Regions from separate parts of the Kitasatospora sp. NPDC057965 genome, predicted to be linked through region 2. Evidence: riboswitches for the same ligand, from Rfam matches in the RefSeq annotation. Region 2 holds a riboswitch; each other region holds the start of a gene.
What was found. Region 2 has a riboswitch for cobalamin ahead of ACFVVU_RS03775 (ABC transporter substrate-binding protein). Riboswitches for the same ligand answer to the same signal wherever they lie in the genome.

Region 1 (3,789 bases), on a different contig from region 2:
GAGGTCGTGCCGGGGCGCGAAGTCGGCGTCCAGGATGAGGATGAACTCGCCGTCCGAGCGGCCGAACCCGTAGTGCAGGTTGCCGGCCTTCTTGAACCAGCCGCGGTTCTCCCGCACCCCGTAGCGGAACCCGAAGTCGGCGGCCATCGCCTCGACCTCCGGGCTCGCCGCGTCGTCCAGCACGTACGGCATGACCAGGCCCGGGTAGTGCTCGGCCAGCTTGCGCACGTACGTCCAGGTGTTGTGCAGCACCTCGATCGGCTCGCCGCAGACCGGCAGGAAGACGTCCACCGTCGGGTACTCGGCGGGATCCCACTGCCGGACCAGCCGGCGGTGCTCCCTGATGTCGAAGTTGGGCGTGAAGCTGTTCACGCGCAGCGACACCACGTAGTAGACGACCGTGAAGAACAGGAACGGCACACAGAGCCAGAACCACGACCCCAGCAGGTACAGCTCGGCCTGACTGAGCACCAGGCAGCCGAAGCTCACCATCGAACAGAGGGTCAGCACCCACTGGTGGCGGATGGTGTAGCTGTACTTCTCCTGCGAAGTGGGCGGCGCCGGCAGCAGCATGTCCGGAACGGGTTCGCCCGTTCCGCGCCTGCGGCCCGCCGCTCTGCGCCGTCTGGTGGTCGCATTGGCGGCAGCGCTCACCGCGCGGTACCTCCTGCTCGCTGATTCCCCGTCCGGGCGGCCACGGGGGGCACATCCCTCCCCCGAGGGCGGTCATCCTATCCGACCGCCTCGGGCTCACCCGACCGACCGCCCCCGGGGCGCCGCCCCCCTGACCGACGGTCAGCCGGCGCGCGAACCCCGGGCCAGCAGCACGTCCTTCGTACGCCCCGCCAGCGAGGCGGCGGCGGCGGCCGCGAGCTGGTCGCTCTGGTCCTCGCCCTGCTTCAGCGAGCCGGCCACCGTGAAGTAGCCGAAGCGGCCGATCGCCGCGTGCGTCTCGGCGCAGCCCGACTTGTCGGTCACGCAGAACATCGCGACCCCGGTGCCGGACAGGCCCTGGATCAGGCCGGCGTGCCGGCCGAGTGCCCGGTCCGCGCCCGCCTTGTTGTCGAAGACCGCGACGCCGACCGTGACGGCGCTCTCGCCGTTCACGTACGTCGCGCGGACCAGCGAGCGGCAGGTGTCGTCGCCGAGCGCGAGGCCGAGCCCGCCGGTGGTCGCCTTGGAGCAGGGGGCGGTCGCGCCGGTCACCTGACGGGTCCACACCTTGCCGTCGACGGTCCGGGTCTGGTCCGGGAACAGCGTCGCGGCGTCGACCGGCAGCTTGTCGGTGGCGGCGTCGGAGATCACCGCCAGCGCCTGCTCGGTGGGCGTGGCCGTGGCGGACGGGCTGCCGGCCGTGGTGGACGCGCTCACGGTCGGCTTGGCGTCGGTGCCCTTGTCGCGGCCGTTGATCCACACCGCGGCCCCGACGACCCCGCCGACCAGGACGGCGGCCGCCACCACGGCGCCGATCCACCGCCGCTTGCGGCGGCGGGACTCGGAGGCGTGCCGGTCCGCCATCGCGTTCCAGTCCGGCTCGGTCGCGGACGGCGCGGGCGGCTGGGCGCCCTGCTGGGGCCACTGGGGGGCGAACGGGGTCGGCCCACCGGCCGCCGGCTGCGGCTGCGGCGGCTGCGACACGGGCGGCGGCCCGGGCTGGGGCGCGGGCACCGGCCCCGGCTGCGGGTACGGCACCGTGCCGGACGGCAGGTGCGGCACCCCCGGCGGAGGAGCCTGCGGCGGCACCCCTCCCGGCTGCGCGTACGGCGTCGGAGGCGGCCCGAAGCCGCCGGGCGGCGCCACCGGCGGCTGCCCCTGCTGCGGCACCTGCCCCGGCACGCCAGGCTGCTGACCCTGCTCCGGCGGCACGGCCCTACCGGCCCAGTCCCCCGGAGCGCCCGTTCCCTCGCTCATGTGCCGAGATCGTAGGGCATGCACCGGACGAGAGGCCGATCGGTGACCAATCCGTTTCAGAACACAGCCCCGCGCAGGCGCCCACAGGACCGTCCCGGTACCACCGGTCATGGGAGCAACACGCCACGCTGCACAAGATGTGGTGTCGCATCGAGCGAGCACCACTAGATGTATGCTCGTCCCTGCTGTCGACGCAGGGGAACCCGGTGCGAATCCGGGACTGCCCCGCAGCGGTGTGCGGCCGCCTCCCCGGGCGTGCCGCGAGTCCGAGTACCTGCCGACGGCGTGCCGAAGCCTCCCCGCAGGGGCCATGGCACCAGCACCACCTTCCGGGCCTCGCGGGCGGGCCGGGGACGGCACGCGCGGCGCCTTCGGGCCCGCGTGGCGAGTTCCCCTGCCCCGAACGGCCCGGCCCGAGCCACCGCCGTCGACCGCCGCCAGGAGAGAGCGCCTTGACCACCGCTGCCTCAGCCACCCTGCCCGCCCAGGGTTCCAGCTCCGCCCCCGCCGACCCGACGGTCTCCGACCCCGGCGGTGCGCTCCTGCGCCTCCTGACCGACCGCAGCACCGACCTCCCCCAGGTCGACCCCGGCCATGTCGCCGCCGCCGCGCTGCGCGGCCGCCACGCCGGCTCGGACTTCGCCGAGCTGCGCGGGCTGGCCGTCGACGCCGCCGCGTCGATGATCGCCGAGGACCCCCAGTACTCCAAGCTCGCGGCCCGGCTGCTCGCGCTGGAGATCGTGGACGAGGCGGCGAGCCAGGGCGTGGTCTCGTTCTCCACCTCGATCGCGGTCGGCCACGCCGAGGGCCTGATCGGCGACACCACCGCCGACTTCGTCGCCAAGCACACCGCCGCCCTGGACGCCCTGGTCGACCCCCGGGGCGACGACCGCTTCGAGTACTTCGGCCTGCGCACCGTGCAGTCCCGCTACCTGCTGCGCCACCCGATCACCCGCAAGGTCGTCGAGACCCCGCAGTACTTCCTGCTCCGCGTCGCCTGCGGCCTGGCGGTCGGCGACACCGAGCAGTCGGTCGCCGAGGTCGCCGAGCTCTACCGCCTGATGAGCCGGCTGGAGTACCTGACCTCCTCGCCGACCCTCTTCAACTCCGGCACCCGGCACCCGCAGATGTCCAGCTGCTACCTGCTGGACTCCCCGCTGGACAACCTGGACTCGATCTACTCGCGCTACGCGCAGATCGCCCGGCTGTCCAAGCACGCCGGCGGCATCGGCCTGTCCTACTCCCGGATCCGCTCGCGCGGCTCGCTGATCCGCGGCACCAACGGCAAGTCCAACGGCATCGTGCCCTTCCTGCGCACCCTGGACTCCTCGGTCGCCGCCGTCAACCAGGGCGGCCGCCGCAAGGGCGCGGCCTGCGTCTACCTGGAGGCCTGGCACGCCGACATCGAGGAGTTCCTGGAGCTGCGCGACAACACCGGTGAGGAGGCGCGCCGCACGCACAACCTCAACCTGGCGCACTGGATCCCGGACGAGTTCATGCGCCGGGTCAACGCCAACGCCGACTGGTCGCTGTTCTCCCCCGCCGACGTCCCCGAGCTGGTCGACCTGTGGGGCGAGGAGTTCGACGAGGCCTACCGCAAGGCCGAGCTGGCCGGCAAGGCCGTGCGCACCATCCCCGCGCAGACCCTCTACGCCCGGATGATGCGCACCCTGGCGCAGACCGGCAACGGCTGGATGACCTTCAAGGACGCCTCCAACCGCGCCGCCAACCAGACCGCGCTGCCGGGCCGCACGGTGCACAGCTCCAACCTCTGCACCGAGATCCTGGAGGTCACCGACGACTCCGAGACCGCCGTCTGCAACCTCGGCTCGGTCAACCTCGGCGCCCACGTCGCCGACGGCGCCACCGCCGACGACC
Region 2 (3,789 bases):
TACGATCAGCCGCCGCATCGGCTCCCGTGCCGTAGTCCTCCAGGAGTTCGACCAGCCGGCCCCAGCCGTAGGCGGCCTCGAACGCGACCGGGGTGCCGATCGGCAGATCCCCGATCACCCCGAGCACCGTCTCCACGCCGTTGGGGACGTTGCGGTTGACCCGCACCGCGCCGTCCTCGTCGATCACGGCGATCTGGGACCGCTTGCGGTGCACGTCGATACCGACGTAGCAAGACACCCGGGAGTCGACACCATGGCCACCATCAACCTCGTCCGCGGCATGGGCAGCCTCTTCAAGGAGTGCGAGCACCCCGAGAGCCGGTGGCCGAGGTGCCCGCACGAGTACAAGATCCGCTACCGCAACGCCGCCGGACGGCAGACCGAGGAGTCCGGCTTCGCCACCCAGGACAGCACTCAGGCAAACGCTCACCATGAGGGAGTACTCGAGGAACGTCGAGGTGCCACCGCGCTGGTCGGCGAAGAGTCCGAACGATCATCCCAGGTACTGGTCGGCACCGGTCTGGCCACGCCTGATAGTTTGCGATAGCCATGGTGTTCGGGAAACCGGTCTGAGTCCGGTGCGGCCCTCGCCACTGTTGCCGCGGAGTGCCGCGGCCCTCGCTGACCGGCTCCGCCAGCGGTCAGGGCCACTGGGACGGCTCGAAGAGCCACCCGGGAAGGTCGGCTGCGGTGCGTCGATGCGGAAGCCAGGAGACCGGCCACGGCGCGACATGTTCCACGAGGGTTTTGGAGAACACGTGCCCCGCACTTTGCCGTACCCGTTTGCGTCCATACGTTCCGCACGCCCCACAGGTCGGGTACGTGCCGGCCGGGCGGTCGCGGCCGTTCTGTTCACCGGTGTGCTCGGCGCCTGCGCAGGCGCCCCCGCGCCCGTCGCGTCCACTGCGACGGGCGGAAGCGCTGCGCCGGTCAGCGTGGACAACTGCGGGACCACTGTGACGGTCGGCGCCCCGCCCGAGCGGCTGGTGACGCTCAACCAGGGTGCCACCGAGGTGGCCCTGGCCCTCGGCCTGGAGTCCCGCATGGCCGGAACCGCCTATCTCGACAACCCCGTCCCGGAGAAGTGGAAGGCGGCCTACGACTCCGTCCCGGTGCTCTCCAAGGACTACCCGACGAAGGAGAAGCTCCTCACCGCCCGGCCCGACTTCCTGTACGCCTCCTACTCCAGCGCGTACACCGAGAAGGTCGCGGGCACCCGGGAGGAACTGCGCGGCCAGGGCATCGCGTCCTACCTGTCCCCGTTCGGCTGCTCGGACAAGAGTCAGGTACCGCCGACCACGTGGCAGGCGATGTGGGGCGAACTGAACGACGTCGCCAAGGTGTTCGGCGTACCGGAACGGGCCGCCGCGATTCAGCGGCAGCAGGAGGACCAGCTGGCGGGGTTCACGGCGACGGCAACGGGCAAGAACCTGAAGGTCCTGTGGTTCGACTCGGACACCAAGACGCCGTACGTCGGCGCCGGCCACGGCGGACCGCAGCTCGTGCTCGACGCCGTGGGCGCCCGCAACGTCTTCGCGGACCTGCCCGGCAGCTGGCAGAGCGTGAGCTGGGAGAAGGTCGTCGCCGCGGATCCCGACGCCATCGTGCTCGCGGACGCCGACTGGGACACCGCCCAGTCCAAGATCGACTACCTGCAGGGCGACCCGGTGCTCAGCAGGCTCACCGCAGTGCAGCGCAAGGCCTTCGTGGTGGTGCCGTTCTCCGAGTCGACCCCCGGTGTGCTGCTCGCCGACGGCGCCGCCCGGGTGTCGGCGGAACTGGGCCGACTGCGCCAGGGTTCATGACCGCCGCACCCCGCCCCGCCGTGCGGCCCGCCGGTCGGGGCCGCACGGCGGGGGTCCTGGCCGCGGCCGGAGCCCTGCTCCTGACCACCGTGCTCCTCGGTCTGGCCGTGGGCTCGCAGCACGAACCGGTCCGGACGGTGATCGAGGTCGTGGTGCGCCGTCTCGGGCTGGGCGACCCGCACGTGACGCTGCTGGACGACCAGATCGTCTGGCAGTTGCGGCTGCCCCGGGTTCTGGGAGCGGCTGCCACCGGCGCCGGCCTCGCGGTCTGCGGCGCCGTGCTGCAGACCCTGACCGGCAACGACCTGGCCGATCCCTTCCTGCTCGGGATCTCGGACGGGGCCGCCGCCGGCGCCGTCACCGTGATCGTCCTCGGCGTCGGCGTGTCCGGCGCCGTGGGTACCGGCGCGGTGGCGACGGCGGCGTTCGCCGGTGCCCTGCTCGCCGCCGTGGTCGTGCTGGCCCTGGCCGGTGCCCGCACCCGAACGCTGCCGACCACCCGGACCGTGCTGGCGGGCATCGCCGTGGGACAGATGTGCGGGGCCTACACCTCCTTCGCCGTGCTGGTCCTCGGGGACCGCAACGCGGCGCGCGGTGTCATGGAGTGGACGCTCGGCTCGGTCGCCGGCGTGCGGTGGCCCACCGCCGTCTTCCTGACCGCGGTCGCGCTGGCCGGCATCACGGTCCTGGCCTCCTCGGCCCGTGACCTGGACGCCTTCGCGTTCGGCGAGACCGCCGCCCGCTCCCTCGGCGTCCACGTCGAGCGCACCCGCTGGGTCCTGGTCGCCACCGCCGCACTGGTGACCGCCTGTCTGGTCGCCCAGACCGGCGTGATCGGGTTCCTCGGCCTGGTCGTGCCGCACGTGGTCCGGCTCGTCTGCGGCCCGCGCCACGCCCTCCTGCTGCCCGTGTCGGCACTGGTGGGCGCGTCCCTCCTGGTGGGCAGCGACATCGTGGCGCGCTCGGTCCTCCCCGACCGGGAGATCCCCGTCGGCGTCGTCATGGCCGGGCTCGGAGCACCGTTCTTCGCCTGGCTGCTGTGGCGCCAGGGGCGGGCCGAGGGGAGGGGACAGTGACGGCGACGCCCCCCGTCGAGCTGCGCGCCGAGGGACTCCGGGTCCGGGTCGGCGGAGCCACCCTGCTGGACGCGGTCTCGCTCGCGTTCGCCCCCGGCCGGGTCACCGGCCTGCTCGGGCCCAACGGCGCAGGGAAGACCACCCTGCTGCGCACGGTCGCCGGACTGACCAGGCCGAGCGCCGGACGGGTCCTCCTGAACGGGGAGGACCTGCACGCGCTCACGGCCCGCCGACGGGCCCGCGAGGTGGCCTTCATGGAGCAGCAGGCGGACACCCGGCTGTCGCTGCCGGTCCGTCAGGTCGTCGAGCTCGGACGCACCCCGCACCGCGGCCGCTGGCCCGTCCCGGCGAACGCCGCCGCCGACGCCCACGAACGGTCCGTGATCGCCGGCGCCGTCGCGGTGGCCGACGTCGGCCACCTGCTCGACCGGTCCTGGCCGACGCTGTCCGGCGGCGAGCGCCAACGGGTCCAGCTCGCGCGGGCGCTGGTGCAGGAGCCGGGCGTCCTGCTGCTCGACGAGCCCACCAACCACCTCGACCTGCGCCACCAGCTCGGCTTCCTCGGCACCGTGCGCGGGCTGGGCATCACCACGGTGGCCGCGCTGCACGACCTCGAACTCGCCGCCGCCTACTGCGACGACATCGCCGTCCTGCTCGACGGCCGACTGGTCGCCCACGGGCCCGGCCCGGAGGTGCTCACCTCGCCCATGATCGCGCACGTCTACGGCGTCGACGCCACCGTGGAACGCCACCCCCGGCACGACCGACCGCACATCCGGTGGAACGGACTGCTCCGCGAAAGGACAGCATCATGACCTCCCCTGTCCCGGACGCCCCCGCCCGCCGCAGCGCCGTGCTCCTGGTCGGCATGTCGGCCGGGGAGGCCGTCCGCCGTGACGAACTCCTCC
Region 3 (3,789 bases), on a different contig from region 2:
GCAGCGGGAACTTCGAGAGCGACACGGCCCTGGACCACCTGTCGACCGTCATCGACCGGCTCGTCGACGAGGTCGCCCAGGCGATGGCGGGCGACCTCGTCGAGCTCGAACCCGACGAGTACTGGGGCGTCGCCGTGCCGTGCAACCTCGAACTGCTGCTCTCCCTCGCCCGGGTCGGCCACGGCGTCGGCGACCTGCCGGAGGCCCACGTGATCATGCAGTGGAAGACGACGTTCATGGCCGTCTGGGAGCGGAGCATCGACGGCATGGAGCCCGCCCCGGGCTTCAAGGAGGAACGCCGGGCGGTCCTGAACCGCACGTTCGACCAGCTGGCCGAGGCCATCACCCGGAACGCGGCGGCCGATCCGATCGTGCCCGGCTCCCCGGAATAGCGGACCGCGGCCCCCTCGTTCCCAACAGTCGATCAGAAACACGGCGGACCGCTCCCTGTCGGCCCCGTGCCGCAGACTGAGGCCGAACACTCGGCAGACCTAAGGATGAGCCCTCATGACCGACCGGCCCCTGACCCTGATGGCCGTGCACGCCCACCCCGACGACGAGGCCACCGGCACGGGCGGTGTGCTCGCCCGCTACGCGGCCGAGGGCATCCGAACGGTGCTCGTCACCTGTACCGACGGCGCCTGCGGAGACGGCCCCGGAGGAGTCAAGCCCGGCGAGGCCGGACACGACCCGGCGGCCGTCGCCGCGATGCGCCGTCAGGAGCTGGCGGACAGCTGCGAGGTCCTCAAGGTCAGCCACCTCGAAATGCTCGACTACGCGGACTCCGGGATGATGGGCTGGGCCGCCAACGACGCGCCCGGCTCGTTCTGGACCACGCCGGTCGACGAGGCGGCCGCCCGCCTCGCCGAGCTGATGCGGCGCTACCGGCCCGACGTCGTCGTGACCTACGACGAGAACGGCTTCTACGGCCACCCCGACCACATCCAGGCGAACCGCATCACGTCGCGGGCGCTGGAGCTGGCCGGCACGACGCCGAAGGTGTACTGGACGACGGCCCCGCGCTCGATGATGGCGCGGTTCGGGGAGGTCATGCGCGAGCTCGGCGCGGACTGGGACGAGCCGGGCTCCGCGGACTCGGAGATGCCCGAGATGCCCGAGATCGGCCTCCCTGACGAGGAGATCACCACCTGGGTGGACACCACCGAGTTCGGCGGCCAGAAGTTCGACGCCCTGGCCGCGCACGCCAGCCAGGGCGAGAACATCTTCTTCCTGAAGATGGGCAAGGAGAAGTTCACCCAGCTGATGGGCGTGGAGACCTTCGTCCGGGTCCACGACACCACCGGCGCGGAGCTCCCCGAGAACGACCTCTTCGCAGGCCTGCGCTGAGCGGCCCCCACCCTGCGGCGCCCCGCGCCGATGACCGATGAGCCGTCGCCCGGCCGGGCGACGGCTCATCGGTCGTCAACGGCCTGCTTCTGGAGCAACTCGCGCTGCCCACCGGATCGCTCCAGGTCAGGACCACCCCCTCGATCCCTGCGGACCCGCCCTGTTGCGACCGCGGCGCACCTGCACTGTCTTGTCGGCAGGAGGGCCCAGCGCCTACGGTGTTCCCCGCCGTGGTGCTCGGGAAGACCGGTGGCGGCCCGTGAGGGCCCAATCCGGCGCGGCCCTCGCCACTGTGAAGGGAAGTACCCCCGACGTGCCCGCGACCGACGCGGGCAGTCACCGGTGCCGCACGGCGCACGGGAAGACGAGTCAGGGGTGCGCTCCGCCCTGCCCGGACACGGGTGCGGCGGTACACCCGAAGCCAGGAGACCGGCCACGGCGCGCGCAGTACCCCCCGGCCCCGCCCGGGGGTGCCCCCCATCGAGGAGCTGGAGAGGCCGCCCGTCATGACCCTCACCGACGACACGTCGTCATCGACCCTGCCCAGGGCCCCGCGCTGGCAGCGCGGGGACACCGTCCGCACCGGCGGCCTGCTGGCCGTCATCGCCGCCATGCACGTCGTCGCCTTCGGCACGCTGTTCCTGCTGGTCGCCCCGGAGAGGTACGAGGTCGGCACCCAGGTGTTCGGCGTCGGCCTGGGCATCACCGCCTACACCCTCGGCATGCGGCACGCCTTCGACGCCGACCACATCGCCGCCATCGACAACACCACCCGCAAGCTGATGGCCGACGGCCGGCGCCCGATCTCGGTCGGCTTCTGGTTCGCGCTCGGGCACTCCAGCATCGTCCTGGCGATGGCCGCCCTGGTCGCCGGCGGCGCCCGGTTCGCCGGCACGCTGGTCGACGACGAGTCCACCGTCCGCAGCGTCCTGGGCGTCATCGGCACCGGTGTCTCCGGCACCTTCCTGTACCTGATCGCCGCCCTCAACCTGTTCGCCCTGGCCGGCATCCACAAGGTCTACAAGGCCATGCGGGCCGGGCAGTTCGACGAACGGCAGCTGGAGAAGCACCTCGACGAGCGCGGCTTCATGAACCGCTTCCTCGGCCGCCTCACCAAATCGATCACCCGCCCCGGCCAGATGTACCCGCTCGGCGTGCTCTTCGGCCTCGGCTTCGACACGGCCACCGAGGTCACCCTGATGGTGATGGCCGGCTCCGGCGCCGCCTCGGGGCTGCCCTGGTACGCGATCATCTGCCTGCCGCTGCTCTTCGCCTGCGGCATGAGCCTGTTCGACACCCTCGACGGCACCTTCATGAACTTCGCCTACCACTGGGCGTTCTCCAACCCGGTCCGCAAGGTCTACTACAACCTCACGATCACCGGCCTGTCGATCGCCGTCGCCTTCCTGATCGGCACCATCGAGCTCGTCGGCGTGCTCCACGAGAAGCTCGACCTCACCGACCCCGTCACCACCTGGATCGCCGACATCAGCCTCGACAACGTCGGCTACGTCATCGTCGGCCTGTTCGTCGTCGTCTGGGCCTGCGCCCTCGGCTACTGGCGGCTCGGCAACGTCGAGCAGCGCTGGAGCGCCCGGGTGGAGAAGACCGGCTGACGCCTGTCCGGACCACGCCGCATCCCGACCGGGGCCCGGCACGGCCCCGGTCGGAGCGGGCCCGATCAGAACCTGCGCGCCTCGGTGACCTGGTTCAGGTGGACGAGGACGTCGTAGGCCCGGCCGATCGCGAGCTGCGGCAGGGGGTCCTTGACGAAGACCGTGCCGGCGTCGTAGGTGGGCCGGCTGACGTCCAGCCAGTCGCGGGCCGCCCGGGGAGCGGTGCGCAGGTCGACGTAGTAGTCCCGGTAGCGGACCCGGTCGAGGGTGTACTCGTTCATGTCCGGGGTCGCCGCCGGGACGGTGACGGTCTTCCAGTCGCCGGTCAGGACCGCGTCGGTGGTGAGGAAGGAGCCGCTGTCGAAGGTGAAGCCGATGGCCACGTAGTCGCCGCCGTAGGTGTCGCGCAGCTGGGAGCCCTGCGGCTCGGGGTACAGGAAGGTGTCGGTGGACAGGTAGCCGGCGTGGCCGTTGTGCGCCGACATCAGCACCTTGCCGCCGGTGCGGCGCTGCCACCATGCGGTGTTCTCGGCCATCGCCCGGTCGCGCAGTTGCTCCGAGGCGGCGACGGAGGCCGGGTCGGCGAGGTCGAAGGTGGCGAAGGCGAAGGTCTGGGCGATGTTGCGGGCGTGCTGCACGGCCCACTCGTACGCGTCGTCGCCGGGGGTTCCGCTCGCGGTGACCAGGTCGAGCGCCTGCTGGGCCCTGGCGGCGTTCTCCCGGCGCTCGGCGACCGGCCTGCCGATGTAGGCGAGGAGGTCGTCCAGGGGCCGCAGGCCGGCGTAGAGCCCGTCGAGCTGCGGCAGAGCGGCCGGCCAGGCCTGCC

Region 1: it holds a riboswitch for cobalamin, as region 2 does, so the genes downstream of both, ACFVVU_RS13275 (ribonucleoside-diphosphate reductase subunit alpha) here and ACFVVU_RS03775 (ABC transporter substrate-binding protein) in region 2, are expected to answer to the same signal.
Region 3: it holds a riboswitch for cobalamin, as region 2 does, so the genes downstream of both, ACFVVU_RS10415 (HoxN/HupN/NixA family nickel/cobalt transporter) here and ACFVVU_RS03775 (ABC transporter substrate-binding protein) in region 2, are expected to answer to the same signal.

The regions. Positions count from the first base shown of each region.
Region 1 is NZ_JBHVPZ010000008.1:237,565-241,353, reverse strand. Features, by position in the region: gene ACFVVU_RS13285 (glycosyltransferase family 2 protein) at 1-573, opposite strand, end outside; gene ACFVVU_RS13280 (hypothetical protein) at 796-1,911, opposite strand; cobalamin riboswitch at 2,067-2,208, shown strand; gene ACFVVU_RS13275 (ribonucleoside-diphosphate reductase subunit alpha) at 2,388-3,789, shown strand, end outside.
Region 2 is NZ_JBHVPZ010000002.1:397,283-401,071, reverse strand. Features, by position in the region: gene ACFVVU_RS03780 (hypothetical protein) at 1-547, shown strand, start outside; cobalamin riboswitch at 534-739, shown strand; gene ACFVVU_RS03775 (ABC transporter substrate-binding protein) at 957-1,805, shown strand; gene ACFVVU_RS03770 (FecCD family ABC transporter permease) at 1,802-2,881, shown strand; gene ACFVVU_RS03765 (ABC transporter ATP-binding protein) at 2,878-3,696, shown strand; gene ACFVVU_RS03760 (ferredoxin) at 3,693-3,789, shown strand, end outside.
Region 3 is NZ_JBHVPZ010000006.1:339,792-343,580, forward strand. Features, by position in the region: gene ACFVVU_RS10405 (DUF4259 domain-containing protein) at 1-392, shown strand, start outside; gene ACFVVU_RS10410 (PIG-L family deacetylase) at 508-1,347, shown strand; cobalamin riboswitch at 1,562-1,800, shown strand; gene ACFVVU_RS10415 (HoxN/HupN/NixA family nickel/cobalt transporter) at 1,854-2,963, shown strand; gene ACFVVU_RS10420 (erythromycin esterase family protein) at 3,029-3,789, opposite strand, start outside.